DNA from 4 places in the Hyphomicrobium album genome. Region 2 is predicted to be linked to each of the others. Evidence: predicted binding sites of a transcription regulator. Region 2 holds the regulator's gene; each other region holds the start of a gene.
The links. Region 2 encodes PhoB, which activates phosphate uptake and scavenging genes when phosphate is short. Its sites were predicted from a motif close to TGTCATNNANCTGTCAT; they were not measured.
Positions count from the first base shown of each region.

Region 1: the regulator PhoB is predicted to act here: its motif matches at 2,329-2,345, upstream of GIW81_RS19415 (STN domain-containing protein).
Region 3: the regulator PhoB is predicted to act here: its motif matches at 1,586-1,602, upstream of GIW81_RS18320 (STN domain-containing protein).
Region 4: the regulator PhoB is predicted to act here: its motif matches at 2,382-2,398, upstream of GIW81_RS16145 (ceramide glucosyltransferase).

Region 1 is NZ_WMBQ01000001.1:70,912-75,162, reverse strand. Features, by position in the region: gene GIW81_RS00225 (FecR family protein) at 64-777, opposite strand; partial or broken gene GIW81_RS18930 (FecR/PupR family sigma factor regulator) at 925-1,071, opposite strand; gene GIW81_RS00220 (RNA polymerase sigma factor) at 1,071-1,586, opposite strand; gene GIW81_RS19415 (STN domain-containing protein) at 1,583-2,200, opposite strand; gene GIW81_RS00210 (hybrid sensor histidine kinase/response regulator) at 2,721-4,251, shown strand, end outside.
Region 2 is NZ_WMBQ01000002.1:79,541-83,791, forward strand. Features, by position in the region: partial or broken gene pstA (phosphate ABC transporter permease PstA) at 287-1,093, shown strand; gene pstB (phosphate ABC transporter ATP-binding protein PstB) at 1,132-1,920, shown strand; gene phoU (phosphate signaling complex protein PhoU) at 2,010-2,720, shown strand; gene phoB (phosphate regulon transcriptional regulator PhoB) at 2,745-3,431, shown strand; gene GIW81_RS12540 (GcrA family cell cycle regulator) at 3,517-4,062, opposite strand.
Region 3 is NZ_WMBQ01000002.1:1,260,667-1,264,917, forward strand. Features, by position in the region: gene GIW81_RS18305 (DNA-3-methyladenine glycosylase) at 1-546, shown strand, start outside; gene GIW81_RS18310 (DUF2171 domain-containing protein) at 586-816, opposite strand; gene GIW81_RS18880 (hypothetical protein) at 855-1,295, opposite strand; gene GIW81_RS18320 (STN domain-containing protein) at 1,657-2,352, shown strand; gene GIW81_RS18325 (RNA polymerase sigma factor) at 2,349-2,894, shown strand; gene GIW81_RS18330 (FecR family protein) at 2,980-3,939, shown strand; partial or broken gene GIW81_RS18920 (hypothetical protein) at 4,170-4,251, shown strand, end outside.
Region 4 is NZ_WMBQ01000002.1:823,759-828,009, forward strand. Features, by position in the region: gene GIW81_RS16130 (DUF1192 domain-containing protein) at 1-48, opposite strand, end outside; gene GIW81_RS16135 (NAD(P)H-quinone oxidoreductase) at 184-1,179, shown strand; gene GIW81_RS16140 (hypothetical protein) at 1,344-2,324, shown strand; gene GIW81_RS16145 (ceramide glucosyltransferase) at 2,448-3,593, shown strand; gene GIW81_RS16150 (glucosaminidase domain-containing protein) at 3,675-4,251, opposite strand, start outside.

The DNA.
Region 1 (4,251 bases), on a different contig from region 2:
CTTGGTGACGTGTGCTCACGCGAAAATCCGCACACCATTCTCCCCGAGCTCCGAGGGACTGTGTCAGCTCAGAACCACAAGCCCACCCGGCAGCGAGAGAATCTTGGCGCCCACAGCCTGCTCAATGCGGACTAGTATCTCGTCGAGGCGGGCGACCCGGAAGCGGCCGCTTACCGGCATCCGAGCGATCTCGTCATTGATGACGATGATTCTGCCGGGGCGGTACCGATTGACCTCTTCGACCACGTCCGCCAGCGGCGTGGCGCGGAAGATCAGAATTCCCTGCTGCCAAGCGGACGCAACCTCAGGATCGACGTCAACGATTTCCTGTTGCCCGTTACCGTCGCGCCGAAATTGCTGTCCCGGCTCGAGCGTCGTGACATTCGTACCGCTTACGACTTTCAGCTGTCCGGAAATGCAGGTGACACATAGCGGGGCCGCATTGCGGCCGGGCATATAGCGGACATCGAACTTTGCAACTTTGGCCTCTATCCGCCGCTCTCCGGCCAGCACAACAAACCGGCGCGCGCCGTCGCCCCCGGTAGCGAACGAGGCCTCCCCCGCGACTAGCGCCACGCTGTCCGTGTTTTCGTCGGAGGGCTGCACGACGATGCTGGTCTGGGTATTCATGCGCACCGAAACGTTCGCGGCCAGCGCTAGAACGCGCTGCTCGCCCGTCGCTGTGCGATAGTCGGCAGTCAGCTCTTTCCACGACGGCCACAGACCTAGCGGCGGCCGTGCCATCGCGTATGCTCCGGCGATCGATGCCGCGGCCAAGCCCCCTCCGAGGAACGCACGCCGGCTCGCCACTGCGCGCGCATGATTGGCAGAGGATAGCTCGGACGTTGCGCTCTGCTGGCGCCGCACCCTGTTGCCACTTGGCTCGAGATCCCTCCAAAGACGACTCGCCACACCAAAGGCGGTGCTGTGAGCCGCGCTTTGGTTGCGCCAGGCTTGCAGCGCTTCAGCGTCGGCTGCCGTAGCTTCTCCCGAGGTGAGGTGGCGAATCCATGCGATAGCTTCGCGCTCCAGCGCGAGCTCTGTCTTCGCCTTGGTCCCTCCCTGTGCCATCACTTGCGCACCCGTTCGCGGTGCGCCAAGCAGTACTCTTGCGCGCGTTGCAGCTCTTTTTCGACGAGCCGTCGAGAAATCCCGAAGCGGCGCGCGATCTCTTGTCGGGGCATGTTGTCAAGTCGCGCTGCGAGCAGTATCTCGCGCTGCCGCAGTGGCAATTCGCGCAAGATCAATTCAAGTGCCCGCAAATCAGATCGGCCTTCGGCCTCACGTGCTGGATCGGGTGTCTCGTCCGGAATCTCGAGCAGGCTATCTACCTCCGCAGCACTCAAGTAGCGCGCGCCGGCGTTGCGCATGCGGTCGCGTGCGGCGTTCATGGCGACGCCGAAGATATAGTTTGCAGGATTTTGCACGTGACCCAGGGTGTCCACCCGCGCGATCCGCAACCACGCGTCTTGCAAGGCCTCCCCGGCGAGGTCCGGCGAGCCCAGCCGCGCCGTGAGGCGACGCTTAATGTCGTCGTAGCTGTCAACGAGGAGGCGGCGCACGATCGACAGCGAGGTTTCCGTCATCGCCCGGCCTTCGCGGCGCGCTGCACCAAGCTCTCGCATCCCATCGTGACGCCCGGCGCCCGCGGCAGGACCACAACGGTAGTCGGTTGCTTCAAATCGGACGGGGGGGGCGAACCGACGCGAAGGCCGCGAAGGTTCCGATCGATGGCACTATCGATACGTTTGGTGCCCGTTGTGCCGAGCCGCTCGAAGTTCGCTATGTCGCCAGCGGCATCGATCCAGAGCCGCAAAGCCACTCGGTAGGTGCCCGGCCGTGCAGCATCATCTGCGCATAGGGCGTTCTGAAGCGTAGTCTGAAGATTGCCGTAGAATTCGCCAACTCCGGCTGGAGGGCTCGCCGTGAGACGAGCGGGAGCAGGCAGCAAGACAAACGACGCGGACGTTGAATGGCTCACGACAAGACCGGTGCCCTTCAGCAACGCCAGCAACGCCGCCTCGGGTGGTAGCGTACCTCTGACGGCTGTTGAGCGGCGGCCAGAAGTCAGGTCGCTCTTGTACAGAGCATCGCGTCCCGTCGCGTTCCCATATGCCTCCAGCGCGGCTTCCAGCGGCTGAGCAGGAATATCGAATGGAAGGTTTGGCTCGTGCCCGACGGCAATCGAGGGGACGTGCATGCTCACCACGAGCAGCGCCGTCAGCCGCCGCCCCGCGCAACGGGGCCGCGCGGGCATTGCCGCGTACGACCTCAACTCGCTCCCCCAACCGAACCCGACCCGGGTTCGTAGGCGTATGCACGGCCAATGTAACACTTACGTGTCAAACGAATGAATGAGATGCCCTGGAGCGCCGAACTGGGTCAGGCGTCTTGTAGCGGTCGGCCGTCCCGTTGGCGGTCGCGCGACAGCGTCCGGACATCGCTCAACTACAGACATCCCGAGGTGCGTCCGATGACGCAGGCGGCTGATGGGTGAATGTCCGCTTCGTTTAGATGCAGCCATCTCTGATGGCGTGCGCGGGCGGCCGCCGATGTCCGCTCTGGGTCAGGAGCGGTCGTCGTCGTTGGTCGCCCAAACGTCGGCTTTGGGCCATAAGACGACATATGGCAGGAGATCGGTGCGGCATCCCGCACGCGCCAACTTTCATTTGCGAGACGCAACGTGATAAAGACCACCTCGTGTTGATGAGTCCGTGCCGATGAAACTTGCAGACGGTTCGCCGCCGCCCGATCCCGAGGCCGAGCTGCGGCTCGCCGAGTCGCAGATGTCGACCATCCTGGCGATCGCGGCGGATGCCATCATCTCGCTCAACGAGCACATGCGGATCGTGGTCTTCAATGAAGGCGCGGCGGCAATATTCGGCTACGCCAAGGACGAGATCATCGGCCAGCCGCTCGACGTTCTGATCCCCGAGCGGTTCCGGCCGACACATCATGGTCACGTCGCCGAGTTTGCCGAGTCCCACGTCGCCGCGCGCCGCATGGGCGAGCGCCAGGAGATCTTCGCTCGCCGCAAGGACGGTAGCGAGTTTCCCGCCGAGGCCTCCATCGCCAAGCAGGTGATCGGCGGCCGCCACATCTTCATGGTCGTGCTGCGCGACGTCACCGAAAGAAAGCGCGACCAGGCGGAGCTCGCCCGCGCCAACACAGACCTCGAACGGCGTGTCGCCGAGCGCACGCGCGAGCTCGAGGCCGAAATCCACCGCCGCGAAGAAGCACACGCCGCGCTCATCCAGGCGCAGCGCATGGAAGCCTTCGGCCAGCTCACCGGCGGTGTCGCGCACGATTTCAACAACCTTCTCACCATCGTAACCGGCAACCTCGAGCTGCTGAACGAGGCGATGGAGACGGATGCTTCGCGGAAGCTGGTGAAACGCGCGGCGGATGCCGCCGACATGGGTGCGGCGCTAACCAAGCGTCTTCTCACCTTTGCGCGCCGCCGACGGCTGTCGCCCCAGGTCCTCGACCTCAACGACCTCGTCCTCGGGCTAATGGAAATCCTAAAGCGCTCGATTGGGGAACCGATCACTTTCACCACCATACTTGCCGGCAAGTTGTGGAAGACGAAGGTCGACCCGAGCGAGGTCGAGAACGCCATCCTCAACCTCGCGATCAACGCACGCGATGCTATGCGGGGCGGCGGCGAACTCATCGTCGAGACGCGCAACGTCGCGGGGAACGCCCTGCCCTTCGACGGCGGCGGGCGCGAGTTCGTGCTTCTCTCCGTCACCGACACCGGCGAAGGCATGCCGCCGGAAGTCATCGAGCGCGCCTTCGAGCCGTTCTTCTCGACCAAGGAACCGGGGCGCGGTACCGGCCTCGGCCTGAGCACCGTCTACGGCTTCGCCGTTCAGTCGGGTGGCCACGCGGTGATCGAGAGCACCGTCGGCAAGGGCACGACCATCAGCCTCTACCTGCCGCGCGCCGATGATGCTGTCGCAGCGGCCGTCGCGGCCGATGCCGCGGCCGTGCCGCTGTCGGAGAACAGCGAGGTCGTGCTGGTCGTCGAGGACAACGCCGAGGTTCGCGAGCTGACTCTGCAGCGCGTGGAGGGGCTGGGCTACGTCGCACTGGAGGCGGAAAGCGGTCCCGCCGCCGTGCGCCTCCTCGAGAGCGGCGAGCACGTCGATCTCGTGTTGAGCGACATCGTCATGGCCGGCGGCATGTCGGGCTACGATCTCGTCCGATGGGTCGGAGTGCACGCGCCCACAATCAAAGTGATGCTGACGA
Region 2 (4,251 bases):
GGCGCTGGAGTCGCGTGCAAAGTCCTTGCAGAGCGACAAGGCGCGGCTCGAGGGGCAGGTGGGTGATCTGCGCGGTAAAGCTGACGCATTGATGCAGCGGCATGCCGGCCTGGGGGTTACGGAACAGCTGACGTCCGATATGCCGTCAGTCCTCATCGTCATCAACGGCGGCGTGATCAAGGCTGCCGCCGTGGGTGGGGACCGTGTCGAAGGCGACGTACTCATTCCTTTGGATTCGGTTGCTGGCGCCGCCGCCGGGCAGTGGCAGCAGGTCGTCGTCGCCACGCCGGAGACCAGCCGCAAAATTCGGGATCCGAGCATCGCCATTCTCCAAGAGCTGAAAGGGAAGGGGCTCGTCAGGAGCGTCCCCAATCTCTCGTTCTTCGAGCAGGGAGATAGCCGGGAGCCTGAGCTTGCGGGCGTCCTCGGTGCCCTCGTCGGCTCGGCGCTGACGATGTTGATCACACTTGCACTCTGCCTACCGATCGGCGTGCTAGCCGCCATTTATCTCGAGGAGTTCGCTCCCAAGAACTGGATCACGCACATTGTTGAGGTGAACATCAACAATCTGGCGGCGGTACCGTCGATCGTGTTCGGCCTGCTTGGCCTTGCGGTGTTCCTCAACTTCTTCGGCCTACCGCGCTCGGCGCCGCTGGTCGGAGGGTTGGTGCTGGCGCTTCTCGTTCTGCCCACCATCATCATCGCCAGCCGTGCCGCTTTGAAGGCGGTTCCCCCCTCCATTCGCGAGGCGGCGCTTGGCGTCGGTGCATCCAAGCAGCAGGCGATCTTTCATCACGTGCTGCCGCTGGCGATGCCAGGCATCCTTACTGGAACCATCATCGGCATGGCGCACGCGCTCGGTGAGTCTGCGCCGCTGCTTCTGATCGGCATGGTCGCCTTCATCGTCGACGTGCCTGGTAGCTTCACGCAAGCGGCGACCGTCCTCCCGGTTCAGATCTTCCTCTGGTCGGATTTGCCAGAGGTCGGTTTTCAGGCAAAGACCGCGTTCGCCATCATCGTGCTCCTCCTGTTCTTGTTCGTCATGAACGGATTGGCCATTTGGCTGCGCAAAAGGTTTGAGCGTCGCTGGTGACAGCGCTAACACTCGAGGCGAATATGGACAGTATGGTTATGCAGCATTCGGAGGCTTCCTCCGTCACCGCGCCGCCGAAGGTGGTAGCCAAGGACGTGAATGTCCATTACGGGGAGAAGCACGCCCTGCAGAACGTTTCGGTCGAGATCCCCGACCGCGCCGTGATGTCCTTCATCGGCCCCTCTGGCTGCGGCAAGTCGACGTTCCTGCGCTGCATCAACCGGATGAATGATACGGTCGCCAGTGCGCGGGTGACCGGAAGAATTACGATCGACAACCAGGACATCTACGACAAGAGCCTCGACGTGGTGCAGCTGCGCGCCCGCGTCGGCATGGTGTTCCAGAAACCAAACCCGTTCCCCAAGTCGATTTTCGAGAACGTCGCTTACGGCCCGCGGATCCACGGGATGAGCCACTCGAAGGCCGACATGGAGGAGATCGTACATACGAGCCTCGGGAAGGCCGGCCTTTGGAACGAGGTGAAGGATCGCCTCGATGATTCCGGCACCAGCCTCTCAGGCGGCCAGCAGCAACGCCTGTGCATCGCCCGCGCCATCGCCGTCAATCCCGACGTCATCCTCATGGACGAGCCGTGCTCGGCCCTCGATCCAATCGCCACCGCACGCATCGAGGAACTGATCGACGATCTGCGCAAGAACTTCTGCATCATCATCGTCACCCATTCGATGCAGCAGGCGGCGCGCGTGTCGCAGCGCACGGCCTTCTTCCATCTCGGCATCCTGGTCGAGGAAGGCGCCACGCCCGATATCTTCACCAGTCCCAAGGACAAGCGCACCCAGGATTACATCACAGGACGGTTCGGCTGATGCTGCGCACCCTCTTCGGCCGCCAGGCCGCGCAGCCCGCCAAGCCCGCCCCCGAAATCCGCCCGACGCGTTCGGCAGGAGACAAGCCCATGAATGAGCACACCGTAAAATCCTACGAAGAAGAGTTGGCGTTGCTCGACAAGAAGATTGCCCAAATGGGTGGCCTCGCCGAGCAGTTGCTTGGCCAGTCGCTCGGCGCGTTGGAAAAGCGCGATCCCAAGCTCGCCGAGGAAGTCGTCGCCTCCGACCGGCAGATCGACAATCTCGAGCGCGAGATCGAGGAGCAGGTCATCTCGATGGTGGCCCGCCGCCAGCCGATGGCCGACGACCTGCGCCACATTATGGGCGCCCTGCGCATCACTACGGACCTCGAGCGCATCGGCGACCTCGCCAAGAACATCGCCAAGCGCGCGCTGGCGATCGCCGATGAATCGCACCCCAAGCCGCTGATGTCGGGCATCCGCCACATGGTGGAGCTGGCGTTGCATCAGTTGAAGGAAGTGCTCGACGCCTACGCCGAGCGCGACGCCGACAAGGCGCTCGCCGTGTGGCGCGAGGACGCGCAGATCGACGCGATGTACAACTCGCTGTTCCGCGAGCTCCTGACCTACATGATGGAGGATCCGCGCAATATCGGCATCTCCACGCATCTGCTGTTCGGCGCCAAGAACGTCGAGCGCGTCGGCGATCACACCACCAACATCGCCGAGACGGTGCACTTCCTGGTGCGCGGCTTCAACATCGCCGACGATCGTCCCAAGGACGATCAGACCAGCTCGACGCTGATCTCCGGCAGTTGATGAGAGGGAGGCAGGGCAATCGGAATGTCCGCTAAGGTTCTCATTGTCGAGGACGAGGCGCCGCTCGCTGAGATGCTGCGCTACAATCTCGAAGCCGAAGGTTTTCGCGTCGCCCATGCCGAGACCGGCGAGGAGGCGCTCATCCTACTCGAGGAGGAGCGTCCCGATCTCGTCGTGCTCGACTGGATGCTCCCGGGCGTGTCCGGCATTGAGCTTTGCCGGCGCCTGCGCTCCAAGTCGGACTCGCGCAACGTGTCGATCCTCATGCTCACCGCGCGCGGCGAGGAGAGCGATCGCATTCGCGGCCTGTCGACAGGGGCCGACGACTACGTCGTCAAACCGTTCTCGCTGCCGGAGCTGATGGCGCGCGTGAAGGCCATCCTGCGCCGCACGTCTCCTGACCGCGTCGCCGAAGTGCTGAAGATCGGCGACATCGAGCTTGATCGGGCGGCGCACCGCGTGATGCGCGGGTTGCGCCAAGTGCGCCTTGGACCTACCGAGTTCCGCCTCCTCGAGTTTCTGATGGAAAGCTCGGGCCGGGTGCTGTCGCGCACGCAGCTGCTCGACGGCGTGTGGGGCCGCGACGCCTTCGTCGACGAGCGCACGGTCGACGTGCACATCGGCCGGCTGCGCAAGGCGCTCATCCGCGGCAACGAGCGCGATCCAATCCGCACCGTACGCTCCGCGGGCTACGTCTTCGGCGAAGCCTGACACTCCCTCCCTGCCGGCCAAAAAAGAGCGCCGAGCTCATCGCCCGGCGCTGTTGGCTAGTTGCCGAGATTGGCGCGTTGACCGCTTAAGCGGTTTCTTTGCGCTGAATGACGTCGAGAGCGCCGCCCATCGCCGGCTCCACCACCTCGCGCTCGCGGCGGCGAGCTTGAGGCGGCTGGAACGCACGGCGGGCATGAAACTCGCAGTAGGGCAAGCCGGGAACCTTGTCCTTGCCGCAGAAGTGGAAGTCGGCCATTTGCGGGTCGCCGATCGGCCAGCGGCAGCTGCACTCGAGCAGCGTCGGGATGGTTTTGCGCTCGGCGAGCGGGATGACGATCTCCTCCACCGCGGGCATGTAGGGTTCTTGCTGCTCCTGGTAGAGCGCCCGGAACGCGGGGTTGCCGGTGGCGGAAAAACGGGCCTTCGCCATGCGCTTCGACGCCATCCGCGGGCGCGGGCGATGGCTCTTCATGCGTGAGGTGGTGGCGCGACCGGAGAGGCCGAGCCGGTGAACCTTGCCGATCACCGCGTTGCGCGTGACGCTGCCGAGGCGTCCGGCGATTTGGCTGGCGCTCAGGCCTTCGCCCCAGAGCTTTTTCAACAGCTCCACGCGCTCATCCGTCCAAGCCATAAAGTCTCGCTCCCTGAGCCACAGGGGCGCGCGCAAGCCGAGGCGCACACCGATTGTCAATCGGGACAGACAGGGGACGCGACCGCGCAGTGCGAGACGCACTACGGCGAACGCGACAAGCCAATGCCTGGCCGGTTACGGGACGCTGTTACTGGGATGACGCGAACTGATTGACGCTTGACGCGAAGC
Region 3 (4,251 bases), 1.2 Mb from region 2:
AAGTTCCTGATCGGCAAAGTGCTCGTGCGCGACGGCGTCGACGGGCGCCTTACCGGTCGCATCGTCGAGACCGAAGCCTATCCCCCGGGAGACGAGGCGTGCCACGCCCGGAGCGGCCGCACGGCGCGCAACGCCTCGCTGTTCCTGGCGCACGGCCACGTCTACGTCTATCGCGCTTACGGCATCAGCATGATGCTCAACATCTCGAGCGAGGCGGAAGGCAACGGCGCCGGCGTTCTGATCCGTGCGGTCGAGCCGCTGAGCGGCATCGACGTCATGCGCCGGCGGCGCGGGATCGACGACGTCTACCGCCTGACGAAGGGACCGGGCTGTCTCGCTCAAGCCTTCGACATCGATCTCAGTCTCGATGGAGCGCCGTATGCCGCGGGGGATGCGCTGTGGCTGGCGGATGACGGCTGCGGCACGCCCAAGATCGGCCGGTCGGTGCGCATCGGCATCACCCGCAATGCGGAGAAGCCGTGGCGTTTCTTCCTTCGGGGAAATCGCTGGGTGAGCGGCCCCGCAAAACTCAACAACGGGCCATGATAAGCCCGGGCGGTGTTGCCGCCCGGGCTCGAATGCGCGTTACGTCTGCCAGACCTGCATGGCTTGGTCGCCCGGGATGTTGAGGCAGACCTTGTCCTGCTCGACATGGTCGACCTGCTCGAGGCCGAGATAGTGATGCTTGCCGCCGGCGGCCGGGTCCGACTTGGTGAGCTTCACGCGCTGGCCCTCCATGTGATCAACGGTGCCGACGTGCTTGCCGTCCGAGCCGACGACTTCCATCCGCTCCCGGATATGTGCGCTTGCATCCATGGCCTTTGTCCTCTGCAGATTTCACTGTCCCCTGGGCGTCAAAACGCGTGGCCGCAGCGACCGTTCCTCGCGAGCGCAAGGACGTCGCGGACGACTGTCATTTCCGCAGAATATGGGGACCGGTGTTTCCCGGCGCGACGAAGCGAGGTCCGGGAACGGCCCGTGGTGCCGAGATCGCCCACCAGCGTGGGCAGGCTCCTTGGCAGAGCCGCTACTTGTCCCCGTCGCAGGTTCGCTGCGAGCCGGGATGAGCAAAACTCGCACAGGAAAGCGCCCGCGGTGGCGCCGGCGATGAGCGCGGCAAGCGAAATAATGCCGTCGTCGAGGCCCGGCCGCGCCGTGACGAAGTACATGATGGCTGCCCCGGTGGTGCCACCGGCGGCGCCCGCCAGCGTTGCGATCACTCCGCCACGCGAGAGCCCCACGAGCGCTCCCACAATGATGCCCGGATAGAGCGACGGCCAGAAGTGGTCGTTCATGCTGAGTCTCCGCTTGGGATCATACGCCTGGTGCGTGCCGCGCCGCAGCGCTGTCGAAGTAGGAATCGAAGCAGGCGGCGATGGAAGCGGTCGGTGACCGCAAACGAAAGTTGGCTCGCTGACGGGATGCCGCACCGACCCCTCAGGCATTATTTCCCTTGCGACGGACCGGCACGCCAACGGCCCGGCCGTAGCCTATTGAGTGGCCAACCGGCCGCCTCCCTCTGGGCGAGGTACGCCACCCCCCGGGGCGGTGCGACATGGCCGCCACGTACGTATTCCGCCCGCGTTGACATGTGCCTGTTACACACGCCACTTAGCCTTGCCTGGGGTTTCGTGACAGTTTTGGGGATAAGGGCAGGTGTTCGCGCAAGCCCTGGGTGCTTGGTTGTGCCGCCGTATGCTCGCTTGCGTGACGTGCGTCGCAGCGCTCCACTTGGCAACGGGCAGTCCGTTCGCATATCAACCGAGCACGCGCACGATTTCCTTCGACATTCCAAGCCAGCCCCTCGCGCAGGCCCTTGAGGACTACGTCGCGGCGACGGGGTTGGAGGTGTTCTATGACAGCGACTTGGCCTCCGGGCGCCGGTCCACGGCCGTTGCTGGCCATCTCGCGGCGGATGTTGCGCTGCGCGTCTTGCTGGAGGGCACCGACCTAACCGCACTCTATGCGACGAACGCCTTTTCCGTCGTGCCCGCTGCGCCAGTGGGTCCGGGAGGCGAGGGGCTGGTCAGTCATCCTTCGTATCTGGCTCTCATCCAGCGGCGCATCGAGCAGGCCTTCTGCCGTCGTGCCGTGACTATGCCGGGGAGCTACCGCCTCGCCGTGAGATTCCGCATCGGTATGGAGGGAGAGGTTCTGCAGCCAGAGTTGTTGAGCACGAGCGGCAGCGCAGATCGCGACGGCGCGATCGCTGCAGTGCTCGGCGGCGTTCATATTGGCAGCGGGCCGCCGTCAGGGATGCCGCAGCCCATAGTCATGCTGGTCAAGCCGCTTCCTCCGAGCCAGACAGGCGATTGCCTAGCCGATGATCATCGCGCATCGGTTCGACCATGACCGAGACGACCTGGGCCACGTTGCGTCAACTGCTGGTCGATCGCTACGATGATCTCCGCAGGCATCTGGCACGCCGGTTGGAGTCGGAGGAGCTCGCCCGCGAAACCCTGCACGAGACTTGGCTGCGTCTCGATCGAACGGGTGAGGTCGCATCGATCAAGAGCCCAACGGGCTATCTTCTGCGGACGGCTCTCAATATCGCCGTCGATCGCAGACGCGCTGATAGCCGCCTGGCGCGCCCCGCCGAGATCGCAGCAGTGCTGGAGGTCGCCGATCCGGCGTCCGATCCTGCCGCACAGGCCGAGGGCCGCATGGAGATCGCAGCTCTCGAGCTAGCGCTCCAGGAGCTGACGCCTCGCCGGCGCGCGATCCTCCTCGCGTCACGTCTGGACGGAACTACCCTACGCCAGATTGCCGCGGAGCTGGGGATCTCGCAGCGTCTCGTAGAGATGGAACTGAAGCATGCCCTCGACCACTGCGCCCAACGCCTTGGTCGCAAAGTGGTTAGACTTTTCGGTCCGCGCTCTCCGGAAACGTCCTAGAGCAGGAGGCGTATCGCATTGCCCGAGATAAAAATGCCACGTCATACAGCCGCGTCTGCAAATGACTCACACTGACGATCAGAACATGGAGACGGAGCTGAACCGAGAAGCGTTGGCCAGGCTTCGATGTCTCGTTTCCGGCGAGGCAACGATCGCCGACGTTGAAGAGGTCAAGCGCTGGCGGCATCTCAGTCCCGCGCACGAGAGGGCTTTTGCGGCGGCGAACAGGCTGTGGGACCGGCTCGGCCCCGCAGGTCGCAGCGTTCTCGAACGCGAAGCAGCGCGCCCCACTCCTCGGCGTAGGTCGGGTAGTGCCCGAACTCTAACCCGCCGTGCCGTCCTGGGAGGCGCGGTAGCGGCCACGGCGGCCTATCTGGTCGTTCGTCCGCCGGCGGACATCTGGCCGTCGCTGTCCGAGCTCGCTGCCGACTACCGCACCGCCAAAGGCGAACAGCAGCGCATCATCCTCGGCGACGGCTCCTTGATGCAGCTCAACACGCAGACCAGCGTTTCCCTGCAGGCGCCGGCCGGGAATCACGATCGCATCGAGCTGGTCAGCGGCGAGGCCGCCATCACAACGGGACACAAACTGGAAAGGCCGCTCATTGTCATTGCCGGAGAGGGTCGCATCAGCGCCCAAGGCGCGAGCTTCAACGTCCGCTTCGATGGGCGCACGGCCTGTATCACTTGCATCGAGGGCGGCGTGGATCTGCAGTACGGTGCCAATCAGCTGACGCTGAGCCCCGGCCAGCAGGTCACCTATGGCGAGCGCGGGCTTGGTCGGGCTGCAGCGATCGACCCTCGCATGGTGATGGCATGGCGCGACGGGCTGCTTGTGTTCCACTCCACGCCGCTCGCCGAGGTGATCGTCGAGATCAACCGCTACCGGCCTGGCAGGATCGTGCTGATGAATGGGCAGCTTGGGCGCCAAACCGTCAATGCTCGCTTCCGCATTCACAACGTCGACGAGATCTTGACGCTCGCACAACGCGCTTTTGGAGCACGGATCACCCCCTTCCCCGGAGGCATCGTTCTCTTGAGCTGATCAGAGTAGGCCCGGTCTGCTGCAGGAGAACGCGTAACTCTTTTTTCGGTCCCGGGCGGTGCCGAACGTCCTTGTGGGTCAGAGGGTGCTTAGGGCGCAAGTTCGATGCCCAGGCACCTGTTGGACATCGACTGAGAAAGCGCACCATGCCCTTGGCCCATCCAGCCCCTCGCCTCCGTCCATGCAAGCTTGTCAGAAACGGAGGACTGCGTTTCTGCGCAAGCGTACTCGTGCTCAGCATGGCCTGCTCGGCAGCACGGGCTGTTGACCTGCTCGGTGGCGGCAATTCGGGAAGCGGCGCAGCGAGCGGAG
Region 4 (4,251 bases), 740 kb from region 2:
GGCGGCGTTCGTCTTGGGCTTTTTCGGAACGATGTCGTCCCAATCCATGGCGCAGCTCCGGCCTCGTTCACTGCTTTGGTGGAGTCTGCTCCAACGTTTCAGCCACGGCAACCGGTGCGCGAGCGCCTTGTCTCGGCGCCCATGCTCGGGCATCACCGCCGCAGAGGCCAATCGAGGAAGACCATGACCGCACTGCCCGAGACCATGACCGCCATTACAATCGTCGGCAAAGGCGGACCAGACGTGCTCCAGCCCGCCACCGTGCCGGTGCCGCTGGTCGGTCGCGGCCAAGTGCTGATCAAGGTGGAGGCAGCGGGAGTGAACCGTCCGGACGTCATGCAGCGGCTGGGCCTTTACCCCGCACCGAAGGGGCATTCGGAGATTCCGGGTCTCGAAGTATCCGGCACCGTCGTTCTTCTCGGCCCGGAGGCGCCGCGCTTCAGCGCAGGCGGCAAGGTCATGGCGTTGGTCAACGGCGGCGGCTACGCGGAGTACTGCGTCGCCGACGAAGGCTCCTGCCTGCCGGTGCCGGACGGCGTGTCGATGATCGAGGCGGCAGCGATTCCAGAGGGCTTCTTCACCGTCTGGCACAACGTGTTCGAGCGCGGTGGTCTCAAGTCGGGCGACTGGTTCCTGATCCACGGCGGGACCAGCGGCATCGGCGTCGCCGCCATCCAGCTTGCCGCGGCGATGGGCGCCAAGGTCATCGCGACCGCCGGCTCGGCCGAGAAGTGCGCCGTCTGCCGCGAGCTGGGGGCCGTTCGCGCTGTCGACTACAAGACCGAGGACTTCGCTGAAGCCGTCAAAGCCGAGACCGGCGGCCGCGGCGTCGACGTGATCCTCGACATGGTCGGCGGCGACTACGTCGAGCGCAACATCCGCTCGCTCGCCGACGACGGGCGCCTGGTCAACATCGGCTTCCAGTCCGGCTCCAAGGTGACGATCGACATGATCCGCATCATGCTGAAGCGCCTGACGGTCACCGGCTCGACGCTGCGCATCCGCTCGGCCGAGGTGAAGGCCGCCATCGCGCGCGCCGTGGAGGAGAAGGTCGTGCCCCTCATCGCCGCGAAGCGCGTGAAGGTCGTCATCGATGCTACGTTCCCCCTCCGCGAGGCGGCGGCGGCGCATGCCCGCATGGACGCCGCCCATGTCGGCAAGATCGTCTTGACGGTTTAGGGTTATCGTTCCGCGGCATCCCTGTTGTCGGGGGATTGCCGGGGGTTGCCATCAAATTGACAATACGCGGTTTTCTTGTCTCCCGTGCCCAGGCTCGGGGTGGGCCGGGAAAGGCCGCAATTGCCGGGAAGGATGCGCACGTGGGCGTGCGGGTTGGTCATTTCATGCGTCAGCGTCTCGGCATATTCGGTCTGTGCGTCGCCGTATCGGTGGCCTTGTCGGCCGTCGGCGATGCTGACGCCGCCAAGAAGCGCAAGGAGCCGCCGCCCCAGCCGTTCTCGCGCCCGGAGATCATCCTCTCCTGGATCAACGACTACCGCCACAACCCGACGCCCGAACGCCTGCCCGATGCCTTCAAGGCCATGCGCGAGCAGGGGCAGTTCAAGGAAGTCGAGCAGGCTGGCATCTACGTCGGGTTCATCGCCGGCGTCATCGGCGCCAATCCGGACAAGGCGGAAAAGCTTGTCACCGACATGTTCCCCATGCCGCCGCCGGATCAAGTCGTGGTGGTGAAGGCGATCGCCTACTCGGGCCTCGCCGAATGGAAGGAGCTGCTCGGCAAGTTCGTCGAGCGCATGCCCGCCCGCAAGGTGATCATCGAACGCTACCTCTACGGCAAACTGCCAGTGCTCCGCGATCTACCGCTCGACAGCCCGATCGGCGTCGACGCCAACTGGGGCTACTACTTTGCGACCGGTTCGTCGGAGCCGATCCAGCGCCTGGTGCGCACGCTGGCCTGGTCGCGCGAGAAGAACAACGTCGAGAAGCTGACCATCGGCTCGATGGTGAAGTGGACGCTGGCGCAGAACGCGTCGAAGGACCACGACCTGCTCGGCTACCTCAAGACGTCGCTGCCGCACCAGCCCGACAACGTGGCGAAGCCTTTGGGCGAGGTGATCGAGGGCGCCGAGACCTTCGAGCTGGCGGCGATCCGCAAGGATGCGCTTGCCTCCATCGAAGAGCTGAAGACCAAGGGTTCGGAGAATGCGCGCAACTTCTCCTGGTGGGGCCAGGCCGGCCAGACCGTATTCGCGCTGGGCTGCGTTGCGGCCGGCGTGATGGGCCAAGTCTACATGGGCGTGCCGTGCGTCGTCGGTGGCGCGCTGTCCAACGTCGCGTTGAAATACCTCACGCCAGCCGAGTAAGCAGCGCTAACCATGCCCTCCGCTTGCGCCATTTCGCGCCGGGCGCCTAGGTGCTCCTGTCATCAACGTGTCACGTGAATCCGCTGAAAGCCTTGCGTATTGGGTTGTTACGCAAGGCTGCTCATGAACGAGATCGCCTGGGGCTGCGCGATGTTCGCCGCCCTCGCCACGCTGCTGCACTTCGCCAGCGCGCTGCTCGCCTGCTATCGCGCTCGCCGCGGTCAGGATGACCCTTCCGTCATAGCAGCCGATACGGTGAACCTGCCGCCGATCAGCGTGCTGCGCCCGGTACGAGGTCTCGATCCCTATGATGAGCTGACGCTGCGCTCGAGCTTCGAGCTCGCCTACGCGCACTACGAGCTGATCCTGTGCTGCGAGGACCAAGACGATCCTGTCGTGCCGGTCATCCGCCGGCTCATGGCCGCGCATCCGCATATCGACGCCAAGCTGCTCATCGGCCGCGATACGCTGTCGTCGAACCCGAAGCTCAACAACCTGATCAAGGGCTGGCGGGTTGCAAGCCATGCCTGGGTCGTGATGGCCGACAGCAACGTGCTGATGCCGCCCGACTACCTGCAACGCCTGCTCGCCGGCTGGCGGGCCGACACGGGGCTTTTATGCGCGCCGCCGATAGGCTGCATGCCCGACGGCTTCTGGGCGGAGGTCGAGTGCGCCTTCCTCAACACCTACCAGGCCCGCTGGCAGTACGCGGCCGACACCGTGGGGCTCGGCTTCGCGCAGGGCAAGACGATGCTGTGGCGGCGCACCGATCTCGAGCGTGCAGGCGGGATCCGCGCGCTCGGCGCCGAGATCGCCGAGGATGCGGCGGCGACCAAGGTCGTGCGCCGTGCCGGCAAGCGCGTCCGTCTCGTCGATCGCGCCTTCGGCCAGCCGCTCGGCGTGCGGTCGGCGGCGCAGATCTGGTCGCGGCAGGTGCGTTGGGCGAAGCTGCGCCGCGCGACCTTCCCGCTGTTTTTCCTCCCCGAGGTGCTTTCGGGCTCCTTTGCGCCGCTGGTCGCGGCGGCCGTTGCGGCGGAGGCAATGGACGTGTCGGGTGTCGGCGTCGCCGCCGCGCTCGGCGCCGTGTGGTACGGGTGCGAAGCGATCCTCGCGCGCACTGCTGGCTGGCATTTGACGACGCTGTCGCCGCTCGCGTGGGTGGCGCGCGATGTGATGCTGCCGGCGCTATGGGTGCAGGCGTGGCTCGGCAACTCGTTCAGCTGGCGCGGCAACGACATGCGCCTCGCCGACGCAGTAGCCAGCAACTGACGCGAACATGATGTCTAGCGCGGGCGCCGCTCCCTCTGGCGCTCCGTTTGACCGGTGCAGCCAGAGAGAAGCGGTCCCCGTCTAGCCTGCGCTTGCTCCCTCGCCTTTGGGAGTGCCCGCCGCACGCGGGCAGAGCTCCCTGGCTTTTGCAAGCGCGGCATCCTTGTTCGCGAACTCGCCGACACTCGTGCCGCCCGGCGCATGCGCCTTGAGGTAGTTGGCGAGCATCGACTTCTCGAAACCTTCAAGCACGGTGAGCACCGTGTAGCGCACCTCGGTTTGGGCCTCGGAGCGGACCAGCAATGCCTTCTTGCCGCCGTAGCTGGCGGTGCTGACGCGACAGCCGGCAGGCGTTGCAGCGGCGGTCGGGGCGCCGGGTTTCGCCAGAGCGGTGCCCATGCCGGCGGCAAAGGCGAAGGCAACGCGCTCCTGCGCCGGAGGTGCTTGGGCCGAAGTCGGCTCAGTGGAGGGTGGGCTCGGCGGGGTGGGCGCTGCCTCGGACATTTGTGCGGGCGGCGTAGGCTCTTCGCCCGTCTGGATCACTTGCTCGGCGACGACCTCGTCGGCGGCTTCTGCCTGCGGGCTCGGCTTGCGCGACGGCAGCGGCGCATCTTCAACAGCGTGGGACGGCGCAACTGGCGCCTCGACGTGCGGCTCA